Regions from separate parts of the Thermomonas brevis genome, predicted to be linked through region 1. Evidence: predicted binding sites of a transcription regulator. Region 1 holds the regulator's gene; each other region holds the start of a gene.
What was found. Region 1 encodes FliA, which starts transcription of late flagellar genes. Its sites were predicted from a motif close to TAAAGTTTNNCNNNCNNNGGCCGATAA; they were not measured.
Positions count from the first base shown of each region.

Region 2: H9L17_RS15385 (methyl-accepting chemotaxis protein) is a predicted target of FliA. The motif match lies at 2,060-2,086, and genes of this name have one in related genera.
Region 3: H9L17_RS11350 (GGDEF domain-containing protein) is a predicted target of FliA. The motif match lies at 2,862-2,888, and genes of this name have one in related genera.

Region 1 is NZ_CP060711.1:81,054-86,440, forward strand. Features, by position in the region: gene H9L17_RS00340 (chemotaxis protein CheA) at 1-1,428, opposite strand, end outside; gene H9L17_RS00345 (protein phosphatase CheZ) at 1,431-2,051, opposite strand; gene cheY (chemotaxis response regulator CheY) at 2,048-2,440, opposite strand; gene H9L17_RS00355 (RNA polymerase sigma factor FliA) at 2,538-3,290, opposite strand; gene H9L17_RS00360 (P-loop NTPase) at 3,287-4,147, opposite strand; gene flhF (flagellar biosynthesis GTPase FlhF) at 4,134-5,387, opposite strand, start outside.
Region 2 is NZ_CP060711.1:3,335,667-3,341,053, forward strand. Features, by position in the region: gene H9L17_RS15385 (methyl-accepting chemotaxis protein) at 1-2,008, opposite strand, end outside; gene H9L17_RS15390 (energy transducer TonB) at 2,239-2,553, shown strand; gene H9L17_RS16180 (methyl-accepting chemotaxis protein) at 2,770-4,848, opposite strand; gene H9L17_RS15400 (OprO/OprP family phosphate-selective porin) at 4,863-5,387, opposite strand, start outside.
Region 3 is NZ_CP060711.1:2,461,045-2,466,431, reverse strand. Features, by position in the region: gene aceE (pyruvate dehydrogenase (acetyl-transferring), homodimeric type) at 1-673, opposite strand, end outside; gene H9L17_RS11350 (GGDEF domain-containing protein) at 791-2,815, opposite strand; gene H9L17_RS11345 (NADP-dependent malic enzyme) at 2,926-5,226, opposite strand; gene H9L17_RS11340 (flavohemoglobin expression-modulating QEGLA motif protein) at 5,340-5,387, opposite strand, start outside.

The sequences.
Region 1 (5,387 bases):
GTCGTGGGTGACCACCTCGATGACGCGCACCAGCGGCAGCGCGTAGACGTCGTCGTCCAGCTCCACCAGCAGGGTCGGCAGGATCGCCAGGGTGAGCGGCACGCGGATGATGAAGCGCGAGCCTTTGCCGAGGTCGGACTGGATCTGCACCTGGCCGGACAGCTCGCGGATCTTGGACTGCACCACGTCCATGCCGACGCCGCGGCCGGACAGGTCGGAGACTTCGGTGCGGGTGGAGAAGCCGGGCAGGAACAGCAGCGACAGGCATTCGTCCTCGCCCAGCCGGGCGGCGGCCTCGGTGTCGATCAGGCCCTTGCGGATCGCGCTGCGGCGGATCGCCTCGGGGTCGATGCCGCCGCCGTCGTCGCTGACCTCGATGGCGACGTGGTCGCCTTCCTGCTGCGCGGTCAGGCGCACGGTGCCCTGTTCCGGCTTGCCGGCGGCGCGGCGGGCGTCCGGCATCTCGATGCCGTGGTCGATGGCGTTGCGTACCAAGTGCACCAGCGGATCGGCCAGGGCTTCGACCAGGTTGCGGTCGAGTTCGGTTTCCCCGCCCTCGACCACCAGCTCGACCTGCTTCTTCAACTGCCGGGCGACGTCGCGCGCCAGCTTGGGGAAGCGGGTGAACACGCGGCTGACCGGCTGCATGCGCGCCGACATCACCGCGCCCTGCAGGCGCGCGGTCACGGTGTCGAGCGCGGTCACCGCGCGGTCGAGGTTCTCGTCGTGCACGCCCGGCCGCAGGGTCTTCAGGCGGTTGCGCGCCAGCACCAGTTCGCCGACCAGGTTGACCAGCGCGTCCAGGCGGCGCACGTCGACGCGCACGGTCTGTTCGGTTTCCGTCGCGGCGGGCGCCGGTTTTTCGGCGGCGGCCGGTTTTGCGGGCGCTGCGGGCCTGGGCGGAGGCGGCGCGGCAACCGGGGCGGGCGCGGGCGCCGCGCCGGGGATGGCGCCTTCGCCGTGCAGGCTGTCGAGCAGGGCGTCGAAGTCGAGGTCGTCGAGGTTGTCCGGCAGGTCCAACGCGGCCGGCGCCGGCGCGGCGGCCGGGGCGTCCCCGCCGCGCACCTGGCGCAGCAGGGCGGCATCGACCTCGCCGAGGTCTTCGCCGCGGCCCAGCGCGTCCAGCATGTCCAGCAGCAGGTCCACCGCGCGCTGGGCGCCGTCGAACGCGGCCGCGTCCAGCTCGCGGGTGCCGCTGCGGGCGGCGTCGATGCGGTCCTCGAAGGCGTGGCAGAGCGCCACCATCGGCGGCAGGTCGAGGAAGCCCGCGCCGCCCTTGATGGTGTGGAAGCCGCGGAACACGGCGTCGAGCGTCGGGCGGTCGCCCGGATCCTGTTCCAGCGCCACCACCTGCTCGCCGAGGCGGTCGAGGATCTCCCGCGCCTCGATCAGGAAGTCCGCGCGGGCGTCGTAGCCGTCCGCCGACATGCTCAGAGTCCGAGGTTGGCGAGCAGGTCGTTGGCTTCGTCCTGGGTGGCTGCGGGAGGATCGACGCCGTTGACGGCGGGGCCGTGGCCCTTGCCGTCTTCGCCGTGCAGCGCCTGGATGTCGCCAAGGCCGGATTGCAGGGAGCGGATCAGCTGGATCACCCGCTGGATGATCTGGCCGGTGAGGTCCTGGAAGCTCTGCGCTTCCACCATCGCCGACAGCCGCGAGCGGATCGCGTCGACGGTGGCCTCGTGCTCGGCGCCGATGGTGCCCAGCAGGGTGCGGCATTCGTCGGCGAGGTCGAGCGTGCGCATGCTGGCCTCTTCGGTCATCTTGACCACGTGTTCGAGCCGGCTGCACGCGTCCGGCAGGCCGCCGTTGGCGGACGCGGTGCCGGCGCCGGGGATGCGCGCGTCGATCGTGCGCTCCAGGTCGTCCAGTTCGCGCGCGAGCTTGACCAGGCTTTCCACCACCGGCTGGCGGCGCCATTCGAGCAGGGAATCCAGATGGTGCTTCCAGGCCGCGTTGTCGCCCTGTTCCAGCGCGGACATCGCCGCGTGCAGGCGCTCGACGATCTGGGCGTCGCCGGCGGGCATGGAGGGCGGACGCGTGGGCATGCTCATGCGGCTTTCTCCATGCGTTCGAAGATCTTGACCAGCTTGTCTTCCAGGGTGGCGGCGGTGAACGGCTTGATGATGTAGCCGTTCACGCCGGCCTGCGCGGCTTCGATGATCTGCTCGCGCTTGGCCTCGGCGGTGACCATCAGCACGGGAATCTTGGCCAGCGCGGCGTCGGCGCGGATCGCCTTGAGCAGGTCGATGCCGGGCATGCCGGGCATGTTCCAGTCGGTGACGACCAGGTCGAACTTGGCCTTCTGCAGCTCGACCAGCGCGGTCGAGCCGTCGTCCGCTTCCGCGAAGTTGGTGAAGCCCAGATCGCTGAGCAGGTTCTTGACGATGCGGCGCATGGTCGAGAAATCGTCAACGATGAGGATGCGGATGCCCTTGTCCATAGTGGATCCTGTAGGTAACGGTGTCGGTATCGGTTGTGGAGCGGAAAACTTGATGTTGCCGCATCCGGGGCGCCGATGCAGCACCGGCACGCGTCGCTCAGGCGACTTCCGCGTCGATCTCGCTGCGCCAGTCGGTCAGCCGCGAGCGCAGCCGGAGCATGGCCTGGCCGTGGATCTGGCAGACCCGCGACTCGCTGACGTTGAGGACCGCGCCGATCTCGCGCAGATTCATTTCCTGCTCGTAGTACAGCGACAGCACCAGCTGCTCGCGCTCGGGCAGGTTGTCGATGGCATCGCCGAGGGCGGCACGGAACGCGCCCTGCTCGAAGCGGCGGGCGGGGGTGAAGCTGTCGTGCTGGTCGAGCCGCGGTTCGCCGTCGTGTTCCTCGGCGTATTCGTCCAGGCTCAGCAGCTGGCCGCGGGCGGCGTCCTGCAGGATGTGGTGGTAGTCGTCGACGCTCATGCCGAGCGCGCCGGCGATCTCCTGCGAGGTGGCGGTGCGGCCCTCGCGCTGCTCGATGCTGCGGGTGGCGGCGACCACGTCGCGGTAGCGGCGGTGCACCGAGCGCGGCACCCAGTCGCCGGCGCGGATCGCGTCGATCATCGCGCCGCGGATGCGGATCGAGGCGTAGGTCTCGAAGGTGGCGCCCTGGTCGGACTGGAAGTTACGCGCGGCCTCGATCAGGCCGATCATGCCGGCCTGGATCAGGTCGTCGATCTCCACGCTGGACGGCAGGCGCGCGGCCAGGTGGTGGGCGATCCGGCGCACCAGTTCGGCGTGCCGTCCCACGATGGCGGCGGCGTCACCGGTCTGCTGTGCGCGGTACTGGGCGGCCCCCGCGTTGATCATGCACAGGCACTCCCCTGGGCGGCAATCAGACGTTCGGTGAAGAACTCGACGTGGCCGCGCGGCCCCTGCGGCGCCTGCCACTGTCCGATTTTGCGGACGATATCACGGAATGCCAGCGAGGCCGGGGCGGTGGGGAAGGCTTCGACCACCGATTCCTGGCGCTGCACGGCCAGCCGCAACCATTCGTCGCGCGGGATGGCGCCGAGGTAGGACAGGGTGACGTCGAGGAAGCGCGAGGTGACGCGTTCGAGCTTGTCGAACACCACCCGTCCTTCGTTGACGTTGGGCACCTGGTTGGCCAGCACCTGCACCCGGTTCACGCCGCGGTCGCGGCTCAGCACCTTGATCAGGGCGTAGGCGTCGGTGACCGAGGCCGGCTCGTCGCAGACCACCAGGATCACGTCCTGCGCGGCCTGGCAGAAGGTCAGCACGCCGTCGCTGATGCCGGCCGGCGTGTCCACGATCATCACGTCCAGCGGGATGTCGAGGTGCGAGAACGCGTTGACCAGGCCGACGTGCTGCTGCGGCAGCAGCTCGGTCATGTGGCGCTTGCCCGAGGCCGCCGGCACCACCAGCAGGCCGCGCGGGCCTTCGACCACGGTGTCGCGCAGCTCGCAGCGGCCGGCGAACACGTCGGCCAGGGTGTACTGCGGCGACAGCCCCAGCATCACGTCGACGTTGGCGAGGCCAAGGTCGGTGTCCAGCAGCAGGGTGCGCTGGCCGGCGTGCACCAGCGCCATCGCCAGGTTGATGGAGGTGGTGGTCTTGCCGACGCCGCCCTTGCCGCCGGTGACGGCGATCACGCGCGGCACGGAGGGGGTGGCGTTCGCGTTGGAAGCGGAATCAGGCGAATGCATGGTGGCCTTCGTCGCTAGGAATGCTGGTCGCGCCGCGGCGCGGGATGTCGATCATGCCGGCCAGGTACCGGGCGTCGGCCAGCTCGATGTCGTCGGGGACGCACTGGCCGGCGGCGGTGTAGGCCACCGGCAGATTATGCTGCACCAGCACCGAGAGCGCTGCTCCCGGGCAGGTGCTTTCGTCGAGCTTGGTCAGCACCACGCCTTCGGGCGCCGCCGGGCGGTAGCGGCGCAGCAGTTCGGACAGGTCGGCCGGATGCGCGTTGGCCGGCAGCACCAGCAGGCTGCGCACGTTGCTGGCGGAGCGCACCCACAGGATCTGCCGGAGCAGGGCGCGGTCGCGCAGGCCGTGACCGGCGGTGTCGATCAGCACCAGCGGGTAGTCCTCCAGCTGCTCCAGCGCGTGGGTCAGCGCTTCAGGGCCGTCGGCGTCGCAGACGGTGACGCCCAGCCGCCGGCCGAGCACGTGCAGCTGTTCGCGGGCGCCGGCGCGTTCGTTGTCGGCGCTGATCAGGGCGACGTCGCGGGCGCGGTGGCGCGCGGCGAAGCGGGCGGCCAGCTTGGCGATGGTGGTGGTCTTGCCGGCGCCGGTCGGCCCGAGCAGGGCGACCACGCCGCCGTCTTCCAGCAGTTCGTTGCGCAGGACCGGCAGCTCCGCGGCCAGTTCCGCGCGCAGCGGCGCGAGGATGGCGTCGGCGGGCAGGGTGGGGTCGAGGCGCTGGGCGAGGCGCTGGGCCAGCGCGTCGTCGCAGCCGAACGCGGCCAGCGCGTCGAGCGCCGCCGCGCGGGCGGGCGAGCCGCGCAGGCGCTCGACCGCGAACTGGCCCAGCTCGCGCTCGATCACCTTGCGCATCGCCGCCAGTTCGGCGCGCAGGGTAGCGACGGCCGGGTCGGTGGCGACCACGCGCAGGGCGGGCGCGCCGTCCTGCACTCTTTCTTCCGGCGCTGGTTCCGGCAGCGCGGGCGCCGGCTCCACGGCGGCCGGCTCGAAACGGGCGGGAACCAGCGCGATCGCTTCCGCCACGACCGGGGCCGGCGGCGGGGCCGGAACCGACGCGCGGCGCAGGGCGGCGGCGAAATCCGCCGGCTGCATTTCGTCATCGATCACGGCACGCGGTTCGACGCGCGGCGGAAGCGGCGCCGCGACGGCCACCGGCTGCGGTTGCGCCGACGGCATCGGCTCCGGCCCGCGCGGCGCGGGCTTGAACGCGGCCATCATCTGTTCCAGCCGGCTGGGCTG
Region 2 (5,387 bases), 180 kb from region 1:
CGATGGCGCTCATCGTGGCGACCACCTGCTGCACCACGTCGCCGCCCTGCGCGGCCACGCCGGCCGCACCCTGCGCCAGCTGGTTGGCCTGGCGGGCATTGTCGGCGTTCTGGCGCACGGTGGAGGTGAGTTCCTCCATCGACGAGGCGGTTTCCTCCAGCGAGGCGGCCTGCTGCTCGGTGCGCATCGACAGGTCGCTGTTGCCGGCGGCGATCTCGCCGGCGGCGGCGTTGATGCCGTCCGAGGTCTGGCGGATGTCGCCGACGATCTTCGCCAGGCCCTCGACGGTGCGGTTGGCGTCGGCGGCGAGCTGGCCGAACTGGCCGGGCAGGTGGGTTTCGACGCGCTTGGTCAGGTCGCCGTCGGCCACCGCCGACAGCAGGTTGCCGACTTCGCTGAGGCCGCCGTCGGCGGTCGCCATCAGCTGGTTCAGGCCCTCGACCAGTTCGCGGTAGACGAACTCGAAGCGGGCGGCGTCGCCGCGCTTGCTGAAGTCGCCGTCGACCGCCGCATCGACCAGCCGCTTGATCTCGCCGTTGACCGCCAGCAGGCCGGCCTTGACGGCGTCCACCGCCGCGACCGCGTCGGCCTTCTTGCCGGGCATGCGGTCCACGTCGCGCGACAGGTCGCCGCGGCCGTAGTCGGCGATCACGTCGACGATGTGCAGGGTGCCGCCGATGTGCGAGGCGACCAGGGTGTTGACCTGCTCGGCCATCACGCCGAACGAGCCGGGGAACGCCTCGGCGTCGATGCGGCCGTCGATGTCGCCGGCCTCGTGCTGTTCGAACAGGGTCTGCTGGGCGTTCGCGAACTTGCGCAGCGCGCCCGCTGCTTCCTCCATGCCGCGGCCGATGTCGTTCAGCTCGTCGCGGGTGTCGACGTGGATGCGGTCGGAGAACTGGCCGGAGGCCAGCGCCTTGGCGCCGGCGGCGATGTTGCCCAGCGCCTCGCGGGTGCCGCGGGTGAAGCCGATGAACAGATAGGCGGCGGCCAGCAGGGCCAGGATCACGAAGCCGATGGTGGCGAACGCCTTGCGCTGCAGGCTGGCGATGGCCTGGTCGCCGGCGATGTTGATGGCGGCGTTCACGCCCTTCATCGCCTTGTTCATCGCGACGCGGGTGGCCTGGTCCTGCTTGGCCAGTTCGGCCACCGGCGATTCGGGGGTTTCGGCGTCCAGGATCTTTTCCTGGATCATCTTGTTCTGCGCTTCCATCGCCTGCAGCGCGGCCGTCATCGGTTTGCCGAAGGTCGCGGCGCCGCCGGGCAGTTCCTTCTCGATGTACTTGCGGCCGCCGTCGATCTGGCCGGTCAGGTAGCCCTGCATGTTCTTGCGCACCGCCATTTCGGTGCGGTCGCTGACCCAGATCGCGCCTTCGCCCAGCACGCGGATGCCGACGATGGCCTGCTTGGCGCTGGCCGCCGACAGTTCCGGCAGCAGGATGCCGCCGATCTCGCCGCCGCGCAGCATGGTGGTGTCGGAGGCGATGGCGGTGATCGAGGTGAACGCCAGCCGGCCGATTTCCGTGCGCAGCGCGTCCAGCGCGGCGGTGTCGGCGTCGGGGCCGCCATCGCCCTCGGTGGCCAACGCCTTCTTCCAGGCGGCGCGGGTGGCCTTCATCGAGTTGGTCAGGTCCTCGTCGTGGAGGCCCGCCTTCGCCAGCCAGGCGTCGAACGCGGCCAGCGACTTGTCCACGTTGGCGGCGGCGGCGGCCAAGTCCTGCTCGCTGGCGGTCGTGTCCTTGGCCAGCTGGCGCGCGCGCAGCTGGCGGTGGTCCTGCATCGCCAGCTGGGTGTCGTGCAGGGCATCCAGGCCGACGGTGGCCGAGCGGGCGGTGCGCGCATCCGAGATTTCGCCCAGCGAGCGGGTCACCACCAGCGCCGCCAGCACGCCGCAGGTCAGGGTGAACGCAGCGCCGATCAGCAGGGCCTTCTGGTTGAAGCGCAATCGCGCCATCAGGCGGGTCGCGGGAGCGAGGAGGCGGTCGGCGAGTGAATGGCTTTGTTGCATTGCGGTCGGGCCCCTGTAATGGCGCAATTTCGGAAGACGGTTGCCTAGCCGGCATCGGCTCACCGGCCGGAATCTTTAACGGAGAGTCAGCAATGAAGGCTACGGGACGACGTGAATGTGACGGATTTCCCATTCTTCGGCATCGAACGCCTGCGGGGCTCAAGTCAGGCCGGCCCCGGCCGATGACGAATACGACCGCAAGCGTGCGTGGACAAACTGGAGCCCCTGATATGCATCGTCCCTTCCATCGTTTCCTGAAAATGGCGGCCCTCGCCGCGGCGATGGCCCTGTCCCTGCCGGCGGTGGCCGGCAATCCGATCAAGCGGGTCGATCCCGTGTATCCGCCGGATGCAGCCCGTGCGGGCACGACCGGCTACGTCGAGCTGGAATACAGCGTTGGCGCGGACGGCAAGGTGACCGACGTGTCGGTGGTCGACGCCAAGCCGGGCCGCGTGTTCGTGGCGTCCGCGGTGAAGGCGGTCAAGCAGTGGGAATTCGCCCCGGGTGAAAGCCGCGGCAAGGTGAAGCTCGAATTCAAGCTCTGATTCCGGGGCGGCCTGCGGGCTGCTTGGCATTACCGGGAACAAGAAAACGCGCCGCATGTCGGCGCGTTTTCTTTTGGGGTTCCCTGGGTGGGGGAGTTGCCGCAGGCGGGGAGGCTTCACGCGAGCTTGGCCGCCCCATCCGCTCCCGCCTTCGCGGGTGCAGGCTCTGCGGGACCCTTCTCCCGCATGCCGGGGAAAGGAGCGGCGTCTTTCCCCTCAGCGCCGGGTGGTCTTGAAGGCCGCCACCAGCCCCACCAGCTCGCTGGCTTGGTGCTCCATGCTCTGCGCCGCGGCGAAGGCTTCCTCGACCAGCGCGGCGTTCTGCTGGGTGCCTTCGTCCATCTGGGTGATGGCCTGGTTGACCTGTTCGATGCCGGCGCTCTGTTCCTGCGAGGCGGCGGAGATGTCGGCCATAATGTCGGTCACGCGCTTCACGCTGTCCACGATCTCGCCCATGGTCTGGCCGGCGCGGGTCACCAGCGCGCTGCCTTCCTCGACCTGGATCACCGAGTCGGTGATCAGCTGCTTGATCTCCTTGGCGGCGCCGGCGCTGCGCTGGGCCAGCGTGCGCACCTCGGCGGCGACCACCGCGAAGCCGCGGCCCTGTTCGCCGGCACGCGCCGCTTCCACCGCTGCGTTCAGCGCCAGGATGTTGGTCTGGAAGGCGATGCCGTCGATCACCCCGATGATGTCGGCGATCCGGCGCGACGACTCGGTGATGCCGGTCATGGTGTCCACCACCTGGCCGACCACGTGGCCGCCCTGTTCGGCGACGCCGGCCGCGCCGTGCGCCAGCTGGCTGGCCTGGCGGGCGTTGTCGGCGTTCTGCTTGACGGTGGAGGTGAGCTCCTCCATCGACGAGGCGGTTTCCTCCAGCGCCGCCGCCTGCTGCTCGGTGCGGCGCGACAGGTCCTCGTTGCCGCGCGCGATCTCCGCCGCCGCCGAATTGATCGATTCGCTGCCGGTGCGGATCTGCCCGACGATGCCGGTGAGGTGCTCGACCGTGCTGTTGGTGTCGTTGGCGAGGTCGCCGAAGCGGCCGGGCAGGCGGGTGTCGATGCGCCGGGTCAGGTCGCCGTCGGCCACCGAGGACAGCACTTCGCCGACTTCGGACAAGCCGTGGTCGGCGGTGTCCATCAGCGCGTTGAGGCCGCCGATCAGCTCGGCGTAGACGAACTCGAAGCGCCTGGCGTCGCCGCGCTTGCCGAAGTCGCCGGCCACCGCCGCGTCGACCAGCGTCTTGATCTCGGCGGTGACCGCCAGCAGGCCGGCCTTCACCGCGTCCACGGCCTCGGAGATGCGCGCCTTCTGGCCGGGGTAGCGCTCGATGTCCTCGGACAGGTCGCCGCGCGCGTACTGGGCGATGATGCGGATCGCGTTCATCTTCACCCCGATGTGCGAGGCCACCAGCGTATTGATGCCCTCGGCCATGCGTGCATAGGCGCCGCTGAAGCGCGCCGCGTCGAGGCGGAAGTCGATGTTGCCGGCGTCGTGCTCGCGCTCGATCTCGGCCTGGCCGGCGGCGAAGTCGTTCAGGGTCGCCACCATGCCGCGCATGGCGCGGGCGAGGTCGCCGACCTCGCTGCGGTCGTCGCAGGCGATGCGGCCGTCGAGGTTGCCGCGCGCGACCGCGTTCGCCAAGCTCACCACCTCGTGCAGCGGACGCACGATGGAGCGGCTGATGCCGATGGCGCCGGCCACCGACAGCGCGAGCGCGATCAGGACGAGGATGGCGATGGCTTCCAGGTTGAAGCGGTAGCTTTTTTCCTGATCCGCGACGTTGCGGTTCAGCCACTGCACCTTGTAGTCCAGCAGCGCGGCCACGGCGTCGGCGGTGGCCTGGCGCAGGTCGCCGGCCTGCTTGGCCGGCGCCGCGTCGCCCGCGGCCAGCGCGGCCGGCAGCTTGCGGCTGTTGGCGAAGTAGGCGTCGGCGTGGTTCTGCACGGCGGCCTTCAGCTCGGCGTCGCGCTTGTCGCCGGGAAAGAGCGTGTAGCCCTTGATCAGCGCGTCGATGTCCTTGCTGCCGGTTTCCATCTCGGCCAGGTATTCGGCGGCCTTCTCGGGCGTGTCCTGGCTGGCGACGTAGCCGCGCTCGCTGACCCGGTATTCGGCCAGCGCCGTCGCGAGCTGGCCGAGCCGGCGGATCTGCGGGACGGATTCGAGGGTCAGCTGGCGCACGCCCTGCTGCATGACGCCCATCCGCAGCGCGGAGAACGCGCCGGTGATCAGGATCAGCAGCGCCAGCGCGGAGAAGCCGATGGTCAGGCGCTTGCCGATGGTCAGATTCTGGAACATGGCGATTTCCCCGCTCAGTAGGTGAGCTGCACGCGCAGGCCGGCGGTCAGCGGATCGTTGGCGACGCCGCGGCGGTCGCTGTCGTACTGCAGGAGGTTGGCGATCACCCGCACGTTCGGATGCGGGTAGCAGGTGGCGGCCAGGCCCCAGCTTTCGGCGCGGCCGCCGCGCATCGCCGGGCCGTCGTCGAGGTCGATCACGCCCCAGCGCAGCGCCAGCTCCCAGCCGACGTGGCCCTTCGGCGCGGGTGCGGTCGCCACGCCGCGCTTGTAGCTGCGGCCGTCGCCGGTGGGCGACCAGGTCAGCTGCACGGTGCTGGCGTCGCCGCCGAGGTCGCCGGCATCGCGGCGCAGGAAGACCTTGGCGGTTTCGGCCTGCAGCGACCACGCGCCGCGCACCCACAGCCCCTCGACGGCGGCGCGGTCGATCCGGTCCACGCCGGCGATGGCGCCGGTGGAGGCCAGCCGCAGGTCGCTGAGCGTGGTGCCGGCGTTGAGGCTGTAGCTGGCGCTGTCGCTGCGCGGCGATTCGCTGGCCAG
Region 3 (5,387 bases), 1.1 Mb from region 1:
GGTTGGTCTTCGGCATCAGCCCGCGCGCTTCCAGATACTTCCAGCTGCGCGCCTGGTAGATCGCGGCCAGCGGGCCCAGGCCCATGCTCACGGTGGGGGTCTGCCAGAAGTCCGGCATCAGCCAAGGATGCGGGTAGCTGCTGATGCCGCGGCCGTCCACTTCCATGCGGAAGCTGTCCAGCTGCGATTCGCTGATGCGGCCTTCGAGGAAGGCGCGCGAGTAGATGCCCGGCGAGCTGTGGCCCTGGATGTAGAGCAGGTCGCCCGGATGGTCGGCGCTGGGCGCGCGCCAGAAATGGTTGAAGCCGACGTCGTACAGGGTGGCGGAGCTGGCGAAGCTGGCGATGTGGCCGCCCAGCGAACCCGGCTTGCGGTTGGCGCGCACCACCATCGCCATCGCGTTCCAGCGGATGATGGAGCGGATCCGCCATTCCAGGTGCGCATCGCCCGGCATCGCCGGCTCCAGATGCGCGGGGATGGTGTTGACGTAGGCGGTGGTCGGCGCGAACGGCAGGTGCGCGCCGGCGCGGCGGGTCAGCTCCACCATGCCTTCCAGCAGCTGGTGCGCGCGCTGCGCGCCGTCGTGGTCGATGACCGCTTTCAGCGACTCGATCCACTCCCGCGATTCCTGCGGATCGGGATCGTTCTGCAGCATTTCGTTGAGCCAGTTCATCGCGCGCTCCGTCATTCGTCGAACGGCGAGTCTAGCAAGCGCGGAGCGCCGCGTGATGTTGCAGCGCAACTCGAATTATGTTTTACCCGGGCAATTAACTTCAAGCGCCCGAATTCGTCAGAAAGTTCCGATTGGCGCGGCCTCCTGCGACTCTTCGCCGCCTGCGTGCCGCGGCCCGAGCGGGCCAGTCACGATTTCCAGCACCAATTTGCCGGCCGTGCTGGCGGCCACCAAGTTCTGGCCGAGTGCTGCGGCGTCCAGGTCCGGAGTCGCACCGCCCACGCAGACGGCCTGGTTGCGGCCGCTCAGCTTGGCCCGGTACAGCGCCAGGTCGGCCAACTGGACCAGCGATTCGAAATCGGCGGTGCTGCCGAACGGCGACGCCACGCAGCCGGCCGAAGCAGTCACCGTGACCGCCGCCCCGCCCACCGCCACGGGCACGTCGGCAAGCGCGTGCAGCATGCGTCCCGCCAGCATCGGCAGCGCGCCGGCCTGCACGTTGGGCAGCAACAGCAGGAACTCTTCGCCGCCCCAGCGCACCACCGCGTCCTGCATGCGCAGCAATCCGCGCAGGCGTTTCACCACTTCCACCAGCACCTGGTCGCCGGCGGCATGGCCGTAGGTATCGTTGATGTGCTTGAAGAAATCGATGTCCAGCAGCACCAGGCCCAAGGCGGGCGGCTCGCCGGGCGCGGCTGCGCGCAGCGCCTCGGCGTGGCGCGCCAGCAGGTTATGCCCCTGGCGGCGGTTGAACGCGTCGGTGAGTGGATCGTGCGTGGACTGTTCGGCCAGCACCGCGACGTCGTCGGACAGCCGGCGGTTAGCGCTGCGCACTCGCTTGAGCCACTGCACCAGCACCACCGCGGCCAGCGCCAGCGCCAGCGCCAACGCGGCCCACAACCGGCGTTGCCAGGCTTGCACGGACAGCTGCGCCTCCTTGACCCGGTTGGTGGCCGCCAGCTGTTCGATCTCGCGCTGGCGCTTTTCGGCGGAGTAACGTTCCTGCAGCTCCAGCACCGCCTTGTCGCGTTCCTGCCGGGTCACTTCACGCTGCAGGGACTCCAGCTTGCGCAGCTCGGCCAGCGCCTCGCGATAGCGCCCCGCGAACTCCAGGATGCCCGCCAATTCCTGGGTAACGCCGATCACATCGACGGGCATGCCCTTGCGCTCGGCGATGGCGATCGCCTCGCGCACATTGGAGATACCGCCGTCGACATCGCCCAAGTGCGCTCTCGCCACGCCGGCATTGGTGCGCGAGAACATCAAGCCCAATGCGTCGTCCATTTGCAGCGCCAACGCTTCGGCACTCCGCGCGTAGTCCAGCGCTTGGCGATAGTCCTCTTTCCGCAGCCAGTAGTCGGCCAGGTTGGACAGCAGGACGATCCGGTTCGCGGCCGTATCCGGGGCGTCGCCCGCACGTTCCAAGCCGCGCAGATAGGCCTGCAATTGACGCTGGGTCTGCCCGCTCAGGGAATAGGTGAAGCCGAGATTAAGCTGGCTCTCCGTCATCAGCCGCCGCGAACCGATCCGCTCGCCCAGTGCGTAGGCTTCGCGACCGTAAGCCTCGGCCCGCGCGTAATCGCCCAAGTAGCCGTTGAAGGTGGTCAACAGGTTGAGCGCGACGATGCGATCGGCGATGTAGCCCAGCCGCCTTGCAAGCTCCATGGCCGGAACGACTTCGGCGACCCCTTGAGCGAAGAGGCCCTGCTGCCGGTATTGCCGTCCGCGCAGCAAATGCAGTCGCAGCAACTGTTCCGCGCTCGCCCCGGTGGCATCGACACCGGCCAGGATCCGCGCAGCCTCGTCGGTATCGCGCCGGGAGAATGCAAGTCGCGCCCGAGTCATTCGCGCATCCAGCGTACAGGAACGGCAGTCCTCGCGGGCCGCCATCGCCTCCAGGTGCTCCAGCGCCTCGCGCGCCGCCGCCGACAAAGACGGCTTGCGCTCCAGGTCGAAGCTGGCAAATTCACCAAGGGCTGCGTAATAGCGATGACGCTTCGCCAGCGGCGCCTCTGCGCCGGGCCGGTCGTCGGCCGCCTGAAGCCGCGTCACCGCATCGGCGACCGAGGAATACCCATTGACGTGCAGGTCACGAACGACCGTGTCAAACCGTTCCCCTGCCCGCGCGGGCAGGGTGAGCATCAACAGCGGCAACAGAACCCATCGAGGAAAACGCCACATATGCCGAGTATCGGCAGTTTCGCGGGGAATTTCGGGAATCCTGTTGCAAAAACGCAACGAACCTGTACAGCTCAGCCGTTCCGGGCCCGCATCTCCCCGCGGATCTGTGCGTCCACCGCCACGATCGCGGTCATGTTGACCACCCGGCGCGAGGACGAGGCCGGGGTCAGGATGTGCGCCGGCTGGTCCAGGCCCATCAGGATCGGGCCGATGGCGACGCCGCCGGTGGCGACGCGGATCAGGTTGTAGCCGATGTTGGCGGCGTCCAGGTTCGGCATCACCAGCAGGTTGGCGCGACCACGCAGCGTGGTGTTGGGGAACATGCGCAGGCGCAGCGCCTCGTCCCAGGCGGTGTCGGCCATCATCTCGCCGTCCACTTCGAGCTTGGGCGCGCGCTTGCGCAGGATCTGGTAGGCCTGCGCCATCTTCTTCGCGCTGGCGTCAGTGTGGCTGCCGTAGTTGGAGTGCGACAGCAGCGCCACCTTCGGCTCGATGCCGAACAGCTTGAGCCGGAACGCCGCCTGCAGCGTCGCCTCGGCGATCTGCTCGGCCGACGGGTCCAGCTGCACGTGGGTATCGAGGAAGAACCACGCGCCGGCGTCGTTGATCACGCCGGTCATCGCCGCCGTGCCGGTGACGCCCGGCTCGAAGTCGAACACGCTGCGCAGGTAGCCCAGCTTCTTGTGGTAGCGGCCGACCAGACCGGTGATCAGCGCGTCGGCCTCGCCCCGCTCCACCATCAGCGCGGCGATCAGGGTCGGGCGCGAGCGCAGCAGATTCTTGGCCGCGTCCGGGGTGACGCCGCGACGCTCGGTCAGCGCGTGGTACTGGCGCCAGTAGTCGTCGAAGCGCGGGTCGTCGTTGATGTTGGTCAGCTCGAAATCCACGCCGGCGCGCATGCGCAGGCCGAGCTTCTCGATGCGGCTTTCGATCACTTCCGGGCGGCCGATCAGGACCGGGAACGCCAGCCCCTCGTCGATCACCGTCTGCACCGCCTGCAGCACCACGAATTCCTCGCCCTCCGCGTACGCCACGCGCTTGCGGTCGGCGCGGGCGCGCTCGTACGCCGGCTTCATCATCAGGCTGGTGCGGTGGATGAACTGGCCGAGCTTCTCGCGGTACGCGCCGATGTCGGCCAGCGGGCGCTCGGCCACGCCGGATTCCATCGCCGCCTGCGCCACCGCCGGCGCCAGCATGGTCAGCAGGCGCGGGTCGAACGGACGCGGGATCAGGTACTCGCGGCCGAAGGTCGGCACCTCGCCGCCGTAGGCCGCGCCGAGGTCGGAGGCTTCCTTGCGCGCCAGCGCGGCGATCGCGCGCACGCAGGCCAGCTTCATCGCCTCGTTGATCTGGGTCGCGCCCACGTCCAGCGCGCCGCGGAAGATGTAGGGGAAGCAGACCGCGTTGTTGACCTGGTTCGGGTAGTCGGAGCGGCCGGTGGCGATGATCGCGTCCGGACGCACCGCCTTGGCGTCCTCCGGCAGGATTTCCGGGTAGGGGTTGGCCAGCGCCAGGATGATCGGGTTGGCCGCCATCGTGGCGACCATCTCCGGCTTGAGGATGCCGCCGGCGGACAGGCCCAGGAACACGTCGGCGCCGTCGACGATTTCGGCCAGCGTGCGCTTGCCGGTGTCGCGCGCGTAGCGGGCCTTGTCCGGGTCGAGGTGTTCGCGGCCGGTGTGGATCACGCCCTCGCGGTCGAAGGCCAGGATGTTTTCGGGCTTCACGCCCAGCGCCACCAGCATGTCCAGGCAGGCGATGCCGGCCGCGCCGGCGCCGGTGGTGGCCAGCTTCACCTGGCCGATGTCCTTGCCCGCCACTTCCAGCGCGTTCAGCACGGCCGCGCCGACGATGATCGCGGTGCCGTGCTGGTCGTCGTGGAACACCGGGATCTTCATCCGCTCGCGCAGCTTGCGCTCGACGATGAAGCACTCCGGCGCCTTGATGTCTTCGAGGTTGATGCCGCCGAAGGTCGGCTCCAGGCTGGCGATGATGTCCACCAGCTTGTCCGGGTCGCGCTCGCTGATCTCCAGGTCGAACACGTCGATGCCGGCGAACTTCTGGAACAGCACGCCCTTGCCTTCCATGACGGGTTTGCCGGCCAGCGGGCCGATGTCGCCCAGGCCCAGCACCGCGGTGCCGTTGGAAATCACCGCCACCAGGTTGCCGCGCGCGGTGTATTCGCTGGCCTTGGCCGGATCGGCGGCGATCTCCTCGCAGGCGAACGCCACGCCTGGCGAATACGCCAGCGCCAGGTCGCGCTGGGTCACCATCGGCTTGGTGGCCGTGACCTTGATCTTGCCCTTGGGCGCGTGGCGGTGGTAGTCGAGGGCGGCCTGCTTCAGGTCGTCGTTGGCGGGGGTATCTGACATCGAAGCCTGTCCATGCTGCGGATTCAGGATGATAACGGCTTCATGCCGGGCCGGTCCCATCGGCGCCGATGCCCGCCGGCATCGCATGCGCCGCGAACCGCGCCGGACGACGCCTAGAGATCGGCGACGCTTTCTGCGGAAACCACCTGCTCCAGCCGGAT